One region of the Achromobacter sp. D10 genome, then DNA from elsewhere that is predicted to be linked to it. Evidence: riboswitches for the same ligand, from Rfam matches in the RefSeq annotation. Region 1 holds a riboswitch; the other holds the start of a gene.

Region 1 (4,927 bases):
GGCGAAGCCGTGGACGTCACGGGCTGGCTGGGCGGCTACAACTTCCAGTGGGCGTGGGCCTCCGGGGTCGCTTGCGGCAAGGCGCTGTAACGACAAGGCCAGGGCGCCGATAGGTCGGCGCTATGGCAGGCATTGGAAGCTTGCCGTTGTGATATCAAATAAAAATACTTATCATTTATGTTTTCGATATTGATCTGGCCTCTGAGAGAGGGCGGATCCCACGGAGACATTCATGGCCTACACCCTTCCGCCCCTACCATACGCCTACGACGCCCTGGAGCCTCATATCGATGCGATGACGATGGAGATCCACCACAGCAAGCACCATCAGACCTACGTCAATAGCCTGAACGCCGCGCTGGAAGGCGCGGGTATTGCGACCGATGAACCGGTCGAATCCTTGGTGGCGCGGCTGGAACAGCTGCCTGAAGCCGTCCGCGGTGCCGTGCGCAACCATGGCGGCGGCCATGCGAACCACAGCCTGTTCTGGTCCGTCATGTCACCCGAAGGCGGCGGCGAGCCGGACGGCGAGTTGGCCGGGGCTATCGAAGCGGACCTGGGCGGGCTGGCGGCCTTCCGCGACGCCTTTACCAAGGCCGCGCTCACGCGTTTCGGCAGCGGCTGGGCCTGGCTCTCCGTCACGCCCGCGGGCAAGCTGACGGTCGAAAGCAGCGCCAACCAGGACAGTCCGCTGATGCAGGGCAACACGCCCATCCTGGGCCTGGACGTGTGGGAGCACGCCTATTACCTCAAGTATCAGAACCGTAGGCCGGAGTACATCGGCGCCTTCTACAATGTCGTGAACTGGCCTGAAGTGGCGCGCCGCTACGCGGCGGCTCGGCGCTGAGCGCATCTCTCGCAAGGAGGCAGCGGCACATGAACACCTTCAGCCGTCATCGCGTGCGGCCAGCGGCCACCAGCATTAGCGTGTGGACGTTGGCGGTATTGGTGGCCTGCCTGGGCCTGCACCAGCTGTGGGCCTATCTGGACGTGCGCGCGCCGCACGTGGCCGATGCCCTCCTGGGCGGGCTGGTGGCCGCCGCGGCCACGGCGCTGGGTACCGTGCCCATTCTGTTCGCCCGCAGCATTCCGCAGAAAATGCAGGACAGCATGTTCGGCTTCGGGGCCGGCGTCATGCTGGCGGCCAGCGCATTTTCGTTGGTGGCGCCAGGCATCGCCGCAAGCCGCGACCTGGGCTACGGTCCCTGGGGCGCCGGCTTGACCGTGGGCGCCGCCGTGCTGCTGGGGGCTGCCGTGCTGTTGCTTATGGACCGCACCCTGCCGCATGAGCACTTCATCAAGGGCAGGGAAGGCATCGAGGCCCACCGTCTGCGCCGCACCTGGCTGTTTGTCTTTGCCATCACTCTCCATAATCTGCCCGAGGGCCTGGCCATCGGCGTGGGTTACGCGGGCAACGACGCCATGCGCGGCACCGCGCTGGCCACCGGAATTGCGATCCAGGACATTCCCGAGGGGCTGGTGGTGGCGGTGGCGCTGCTGGCCGCGGGTTACCAGCGCGCGTTCGCGGTGGCGTTGGGCATGTTGTCGGGGTTGGTCGAACCCCTGGGCGCCGTGCTGGGCGCGGCCGTGGTCGGTTGGTCCGAACCGCTGCTGCCCTGGGGGCTGGGCTTTGCCGCCGGCGCCATGCTGTTCGTGATCAGCCACGAAATCATTCCGGAATCGCATCGCAAGGGGCATGAGGTTTACGCGACCTGCGGGCTGATGCTGGGATTCGTGTTGATGATGCTGCTGGACACGGCGCTGGGCTAGCACCGGGCCCGCAAAGACGCGGGCAGGCCGCAAGGGCGGGGCATTCCCTGGCTGCGGCTTTCGTTGTATGCTTGCGCCGCTGTCACGCATGTTGCGGGAGAGAGCGGCCTGTACGTCCGGCCGCCGCCGAAGGCGCAATTCGCCCGGAATCGCTCAGGTAACCCATACCGCCCATGCTTGCTCCGTCCCGGTTTTCACCATGTGGACGCGGCAAAACAGCACTCTGGAGAGACCTGGCGCCGCCCCTGAAATAGGGACATGTCGAGCAGCCCAGGCGCCGAAGGTGCAAACCCGCCACGCGGGGCAACTCTCAGGCAAAAGGACAGAGGGGCGGAAGATTCAGCCGTAGTGCCGGCGCAGGCCGTTACGCACCACAGGCATTCCGTAACCCTGGCAACATTGCCGCCCCGGAGTTTCCGCGCATGTCCGCAACCCTCAAACGCACCCCGCTGGCCGAAGAACACATCGCCTCTGGCGCCCGAATGGTCGATTTCGGCGGCTGGGACATGCCGCTGGCCTACGGTTCGCAGCTGGAAGAACACCATGCCGTGCGCCAGGACGCCGGCATGTTCGACGTGTCGCACATGCTGAACGTCGACGTGGCCGGCCCGGACGCTTTCGCGTTCCTGCAACGCCTGGTCGCCAACGACGTGGCCAAGCTGACCGTGCCGGGCAAGGCGCTGTACAGCTGCATGCTGAATCCGCAAGGCGGCGTCATCGACGACCTGATCATCTACTTCTTCGCCGCCGACGAATGGCGCGTCGTGGTCAACGCCGGCACGGCCGACAAGGACGTGGCCTGGATGCAGCGCGTCAAGCAGGCTGGCCAGTTCGACGTCGCCATTACGCCGCGCCGCGATCTGGCCATGGTGGCCGTGCAGGGCCCGAACGCCCGCGCCAAGGTCTGGGCTGCCCGCCCGGCATGGCAGGTCGCCAGCGAGCCGCTGACCCCCTTCGTGGCCGCCCGCGTTGGCGACGACACCCTGGTGGCCCGTACCGGCTACACCGGTGAAGACGGCTTTGAGATCGTGCTGCCCGCTACCGAGGTCGTGCAGTTGTGGCGCGATCTGGTTGCCCAGGGCGTGCGTCCCTGCGGGCTGGGCGCGCGCGATACGCTGCGCCTGGAAGCCGGCATGAATCTCTATGGCCAGGACATGGACGAGCTGACCCAGCCCGACCAGGCCGGCCTGACCTGGACCGTCTCCCTGAAGAACGCCGAGCGCCGCTTCATTGGCCGCGACGCGCTGGAGCAATTCGCCACCCCCGCCGCCTTCATCGGCCTGAAGCTGCAAGAGCGCGGCGTCATGCGCGCGCACATGGCCGTGCGCACCAAGGACGGCATGGGCGAACTCACCAGCGGCACCATGTCGCCTACCTTGGGCGTCTCCATCGGTTTCGCCCGCCTGCCGCAAGGCGTGAAGCCGGGTGACACGGTCGAGGTCGACATCCGCGGCAAATGGGTGCCGGCCCTGGCTTGCAAATTGCCGTTCGTGCGTAACGGCAAAGCGGTCGAACACTCGTAAACTCGAAGCTTCGCGCGAGCCGCCGGCCCCCTGGGCGACGGTCGCCCGCGCGAGGCGCGCAACACCATTCATCTACCCGCATTCCCTCAGGAGTTCCCATGAGTCTGCCCACCGATCGCAAGTACACCGAGTCCCATGAATGGGTCAAAGCCGAGGGCGATGTGTTCGTCGTCGGCATCACCGATACCGCCCAGGATCAATTGGGTGACCTGGTCTTCGTTGGCGACGTGAAGGTCGGCGCGAAGCTGAACGCCGGTGAAACCGCGGGCGTGGTCGAGTCGGTCAAGGCCGCTTCGGACATCTACGCTCCCGTGGCCGGCGAGATCGTCGCGTTCAACGAAGAGCTGGAAAACAACCCCAACCTGATCAACGAATCGGCTTTCACCGCCTGGATCTTCAAGATCAAGCCGGTCAATGCCGCGGACGCCGACAAGTTGCTCGACGCCGCTGGCTACGAAGCCGTCGCCAACGGCTAAGCCGCTTGTAGGCAACGGGCGCGGAGGCACAGGCTCCGCGCCCGTTGCTCAAGATGCAACACCGTCCGTCCTCCGACGACACCCGCTATCCCGAGATCTCCCCATGTCGCGCGCCCTAGACACCCATACCGACTTCATCCCCCGCCATATCGGCCCTTCCGACGCCGACCAGGCCGCCATGCTTGCCGTCATCGGCAGCGCCAGCCTGGACGCCCTGATCGAAGAAGTCGTGCCGCCCAAGATCCGCAGCCAGGCTCCGCTGGCGCTGCCCGCTTCGCGCAGCGAAACCGACGTGCTGGCCGAGCTGAAGCAGATCGCCGGCCGCAACAAGGTCTACCGCAGCTACATCGGCCAGGGGTATTACGGTACGCAGACGCCGAACGTGGTGTTGCGCAACATTCTTGAGAATCCCGCCTGGTACACGGCCTACACGCCTTACCAGCCCGAGATTTCGCAGGGCCGCCTGGAGGCTCTGCTGAACTACCAGACCATGGTCGCCGACCTGACCGGCCTGGATATTTCCAACGCCTCGCTGCTGGATGAAAGCACCGCCGCCGCGGAAGCCATGACGCTGGCGCGCCGCAGCGCCAAGTCGAAGAGCACGGTGTTCTTCATTTCGCGCCACGTGCATCCCCAGACCATCGAAGTCGTGCGCACGCGGGCCGAAGGCCTGGATATCGAAATCACCGTCGGCGACGAGGCCGAAGGCCTGCCCGAGTGCTTCGGCGTGCTGCTGCAATATCCGCACAGCACCGGCTCGGTGGCTGACTACCGCAAGCTGGCCGACGCCGCGCATGCACAAGGCGCCATCGTGGCCGTCGCCACGGATCTGCTGGCGCTGGCCCTGCTGGCCGCGCCGGGCGAGTGGGGCGCGGACATCGCTATCGGTTCGGCGCAGCGTTTTGGCGTGCCCTTCGGCTTTGGCGGCCCGCATGCCGGCTTCATGGCCTGCAAGGACGCCTTCAAGCGCAACATGGCCGGCCGCCTGGTCGGCGTGTCCAAGGATGCGCAGGGCAACCCGGCGATGCGTCTGGCGCTGCAAACGCGCGAACAGCACATCCGCCGCGAGAAAGCCACCTCCAATATCTGCACCGCGCAAGTGCTGCTGGCCGTGATGGCCGGCATGTACGCCGTGTGGCACGGCCCTGTCGGCATCCG
Region 2 (4,927 bases), on a different contig from region 1:
CCGCGGCCAAACCTCGGCTGGACGTGGTGCTGCGCAACGCCATCAATGCCGGAGAATGCCCCGGGCCGCGCTACCTGGCGGGCAGCCAGGAAATCACCACGATTGGCGCGCTTGGCGACAATTCTCTGCCGCACATGCCATTCGACGAACTGAGCTTCGGCAGTGTGTGCTGCGGCCCGGAAGAGATCAGGCGCTCGGCGCGCACCTTCATTAAATACGGCGTCGACCACCTGAAGATCAACTTGTCAGGCGAGTACATCGCCGGGCTGCCGGCCGAGATGTCGCCCTTCGCCGAGGACGAGATCGCCATGCTGGCTGGCGAAGCGAAGCGCTACGGCAAGCGCGTCGCCGCGCATGCCCGCTCCAGCGAGTCGGTCAAGCAATGCGTGCGCCACGGCATCGAGATGATCTATCACGCCAGCTTTGCCGACGAAGAGGCGCTCGACATGCTGGAAGCCAACAAGGACCGCCACTTCGTCGCGCCCGGCATAGGCTGGCTTATCCGCACCGCGTTCAACGCTTCGGAATACGGCATTACGCCCGCCATCGCCGAACAAATGGGCTACAAGCGCGAACTGGAAATCGCCTCGGAGTCACTGCGCAAGATGCACCAGCGCGGCATTCGCATCCTGCCCGGCGGCGACTACGGCTTTGCCTGGATGCCCCACGGCACCAATGCCCGCGACCTCCAGTACTTCGTCGATTACATCGGCATGACCCCGGCCGAGGCGCTGATGTCCGCCACCCGGTTGGGCGGCGAGATCATGCAACGGCCGGACGAGCTGGGCATGCTGCGCCCAGGCTACCTGGCGGACGTGGTCATGGTCGACGGCGATCCGTTGAAGGACCTGTCGCTGTTGGTCGATCCGGACGGGATAGTCCTGGTGATGAAGGAGGGGCAGGTGTGCAAGAACAATGGTGTGTTTGGCCAGAACAGTACGGTGGAGCCGAATTCCTCCATGCTTGTCTCCGCGGATGATAAGAATAGGAAGGAGACCGCGCTGGCCGAAAACTAGGCTGTGCCGGAGCACCCGTTTTTCGCAATGCTCTTACGCGGCGAGTTGGCGATCTGATTCTTATGGCCAGAGTATCCGCACAGGTCGCCTGCTCAATATGGTCTGAATTCAGTCCTACCCGAGCGCCGCGCCCATCCGCTCAAGCCTCGCCCACCCCTTCCTGCACGCTCGCCGCCAGCATCTGCGCGGTCGCCGCTGACAAGGTCCACCCCAGATGCCCATGTCCCGTGTTGTAGAACACGCCGGGCCGTTTTCCAGGGCCGACGCGGGGCATCATGCTGGGGGTCATGGGGCGTAGTCCGCACCAGGGCACCACGCGCGAGGTGCGGACGCCGGGGAAGTGCTTGCGGGTCCAATCCACCAGCGGCTGTACGCGTTCGGCGCGAATGTCCATGTTGAAACCGTTGAACTCGGCCGTGCCAGCCACGCGGAAGCGGTCGCCCAGCCGGCTGGTGACGATCTTGGCGGCCTCGTCCAGCAGGCTGACACGGGGCGCGGCAGCCTGGCTGGGCGCGTCGTCCAGGTGCACGCTGATGGAGTAGCCCTTGACGGGGTAGATGTTGACCGTGTCGCCCAGCTGTTTCGCGAATTGCCGGCTGACGGCGCCGGCGCAGACGACGATGGCGTCGGCTTCGTGTTGTTCGCGGCGCGTGCCGCCCTCGCGCGCGACGTCGAGCACGTACGGCGCGCCGTCCACGCTGATGTTGCGGATGTCGGCATCCTGCGCGAAGCGCACGCCCCGGCGTTCGCAAGCGCGCGCCAGGCCGCTGGTGAACTTGTGGATGTCGCCCGTGGCGTCGGACGGCGTGTAGAAGCCGCCGTAGCAGGTGGTCGTCAATGTGGGTTCGATGTTGCGCGCTTCTTCGGGCGATACCGCGTAGCGCTCCAGCCCGCCTTCCTGCAACAAGGCATTGGCGCGGCGCGCGGTCTCGAAGCTGGCGGCGTCGTGATAGATGTGCAGGATGCCGCGGCGCTCCAGGTCGAAATCGATGCCTTCTTCTTCGGCCATGGCATATAGGTGTTGGCGCGCGGCGATGGCCAGCCGGGTGGTCTCGATGGTGTTGCGGCGGTAGTTTGGGATCTGCCCGATGAATTGCGCCAGCCAGGAATACTTGTGCCAGCTGAATCTGGGATTGAGCAGCAGCGGCGCGTTATGCCGGCCGAGCCAGCGCAGGCCCTTCATGACGGTGGCGGTGCTGTTCCAGACTTCGGCGTTGCTGGCCGACAACTGGCCGCCGTTGGCGTAGGAGGTCTCCATGGCGGGATAGCGCTGGCGGTCGTAGACGGTGACGTGGTATCCCAGTTTGCTCAGGGCATAGGCGGACGTGACGCCGGTGATACCGGCGCCAATGATGGCGATGCGGGGCATGATGGCTCCAGATTGAGTGGCCGCGGCCACCCGGCCGCAGCACCCCATCTGTCTCTGTACCTGAGAGCTTCACCCGCGGCGCGGGCGGCGGCGGGTTCCCCTTCGGTGGGCGCATCGCGCCTCTCTCCAGATTGTCTAGACCGCGCAGTCCTGTTTGCCTGAGAGTTTCCGGGGCGGTTGCTCCGTCGGCGCCTGTCGCTGGGGCAGGTCTCTTCTGCGAGGTTTTGGATCGACGAGCCGAGAATAGCCAAAATCCCCGGGAATGAGACCAAGGGTTAGTACCAATGGGACACCGCGCCGCGTTACGATGCATGCGCGCCGCCGTTGCGGCGCCACGGATTCGACACGACAGGGAATGACGAGAATGCGCTTGAATAGCATGCTGCGCACGGGATGGTTTGCGCTGATGGTCGGCGGCAGCGCACTGGCGCAGGCCGGCCAGGCCGACGCGGACCGCAAGATCGACGAGGCGGTCCAGGCCGTCATGCGCGAACACGACATCCCCGGGATGTCGGTCGCCGTGACCCAGGACGGCACGCAGCGCTTCTACAACTACGGCGTGGCGTCCAGGGAAACGGGCAAGCCCGCCGGCAGCGACACGCTCTACGAGGTCGGGTCCATCAGCAAGACCTACACGGCGACCCTGGCGGCCTATGCACAGGCGCGCGGCCGCCTGGCCCTGGGCGACAGCCCGGCCAAGTTCCTGCCCGAACTCGCCGGCAGCGACTTCGCCAAACTGAGCCTGATCAACCTGGGCACGCATACGACCGGCGGCTTCCCCTTGCAGGTGCCCGACGCCATCAAGAACCAGGCGCAGCTGATGGCTTATCTCAAGAACTGGAAGCCCGAGCATCCCGCCGGCACGTACCGTACCTACGCCAACCCCAGCATCGGCATGCTGGGCGTGGTCGCCGCCAAGAGCCTGAACCAGCCGTTCAAGGCGGCGATGGAGCGGGACCTGTTTCCCAAGCTGGGCCTGACCAGCACCTACATCGACGTGCCCGCCGCGCGAATGGCAGACTATGCGCAGGGCTACAACAAGCAAAATGCGCCCGTGCGCGTGAATCCGGGCGTGCTGGCGGACGAGGCCTACGGCGTGAAGACCAGCGCGCGCGACCTGATCCGCTTTGTCGACGCGAACATGGGCTTGAACGTCACCAATGCCGAACTACGCGATGCGATCGGGCAGACGCACGTCGGCTATTACCAACTGGGCGACATGGTCCAGGACCTGGCCTGGGAACAACTGCGCTATCCGGCGACGCTGGACGCCTTGCTGACGGCCAATGCCGGCAACTACAACAGCCAGAGCCAGCCGGTGGCCGCGTTGAACCCGCCGCTGCCGCCGCAGCAAGCCGTGTGGATCAACAAGACGGGCTCGACCAACGGTTTCGGCGGCTATGTGGCGTTCGTGCCGTCCAAGCGCCTGGGCATCGTGATACTGGCCAACCGCAACTATCCGAACGAGGCCAGGGTCCGGCTGGCGTACCGGATCCTGGGCGAATTGGACAAGTAGGCGCGCAGCCCCGGGACTAGCGCGCAGGCGGCTGCCTCGCCGCGTCGTAGCGGGGCAGCAGCTCCATCACTTCCAGCCGCTTGCACAGCTGTGCCAGCCGCTCCATCTTGTAGGCGTTCACGTCCATGCCGGCGTAGTCGTAGAAGCCCTGGCCGTCGCGCAGTCCGTTGCGCCCTTGTTCCATGTTGCGGGCGATGACGGCGGGCGAGGCGAAGCGCGGATCGATGGCGTCGGCGAGATAGCGCGAGGCGTAGTAGAGGATGTCGCCGCCGCCCCAGTCTATGAATTCCAGCAGTCCCAGGACCGAGAAGCGCAGGCCGAAGCCCAGGCGCACGGCCGTGTCGATGTCTTCGGCGCTGGCTACGCCTTCCTCGACCATGCGGGCCGCTTCGTTCATGGCCAGCGCCTGGATGCGGGGCACGATGTAGCCGGCGGCAGGGGCGCATTGCACCGGCTTCTTGCCCGCCTGGCGCAGCAATTCCATCAATCCCTGCGTCGCGGCATCGCTGGTCTGGGGGCCGCGGCTCACCTCCACCAGCGGTATCAGGTAGGCGGGGTTGAGCCAGTGCGCGTTCAGGAAGCGCTTTGGGTCCTGCACCAGCTCTGCCAGCTCGGTAACTAGAAAGGTGGACGTGGTGGATGCGATGATGGTGTCGGGCGCGCAGGCCGACCCCAGCCACAGAAAGGCGTCGCGCTTGGCGTCCAGGCGTTCGGGCACGGCTTCGAACACCGCGCGCGCCTGCCGCAGGTCTGCTTGCGCATCCTCGCGCGAGCATAGATGCACGCGCGCCAGCGCAATCTCCGCTTGGGCGGCATCGAGCAAGCCCAGCCTGGACAGGATGGAGAGCTCGCGGCGCAGATCGTCCCGCACGCGGGCAAAGTACTCGGCCTGCTCGGCGGCCGTGCGCGGCTTGATGTCTATCAGCGTGACGTCCAGGCCGGCATGGACGTATGACAGCGTGATGCCCACGCCCATGCGGCCAGCGCCGATCACGCACAGTTTTTGGTTCATGGCTTGCATCCTTG

Evidence for each region. A riboswitch is a leader RNA that binds a small molecule or an ion and turns the genes downstream of it on or off. The one in region 1 is predicted to bind glycine.
Region 2: another riboswitch for glycine. It lies ahead of VCS63_RS20450 (D-amino acid dehydrogenase); the one in region 1 lies ahead of gcvT (glycine cleavage system aminomethyltransferase GcvT).

What each region holds. Positions count from the first base shown of each region.
Region 1 covers NZ_JAYJLE010000012.1:100,471-105,397, reverse strand. The annotation lists gene VCS63_RS24500 (NAD(P)/FAD-dependent oxidoreductase) at 1-90, shown strand, start outside; gene VCS63_RS24495 (superoxide dismutase) at 233-847, shown strand; gene VCS63_RS24490 (ZIP family metal transporter) at 877-1,770, shown strand; glycine riboswitch at 1,855-1,950, shown strand; glycine riboswitch at 1,984-2,106, shown strand; gene gcvT (glycine cleavage system aminomethyltransferase GcvT) at 2,193-3,293, shown strand; gene gcvH (glycine cleavage system protein GcvH) at 3,392-3,769, shown strand; gene gcvP (aminomethyl-transferring glycine dehydrogenase) at 3,873-4,927, shown strand, end outside.
Region 2 covers NZ_JAYJLE010000007.1:256,777-261,703, forward strand. The annotation lists gene VCS63_RS20445 (amidohydrolase family protein) at 1-1,016, shown strand, start outside; gene VCS63_RS20450 (D-amino acid dehydrogenase) at 1,156-2,385, opposite strand; glycine riboswitch at 2,430-2,519, opposite strand; glycine riboswitch at 2,521-2,612, opposite strand; gene ampC (class C beta-lactamase) at 2,765-3,901, shown strand; gene VCS63_RS20460 (3-hydroxybutyryl-CoA dehydrogenase) at 3,918-4,913, opposite strand.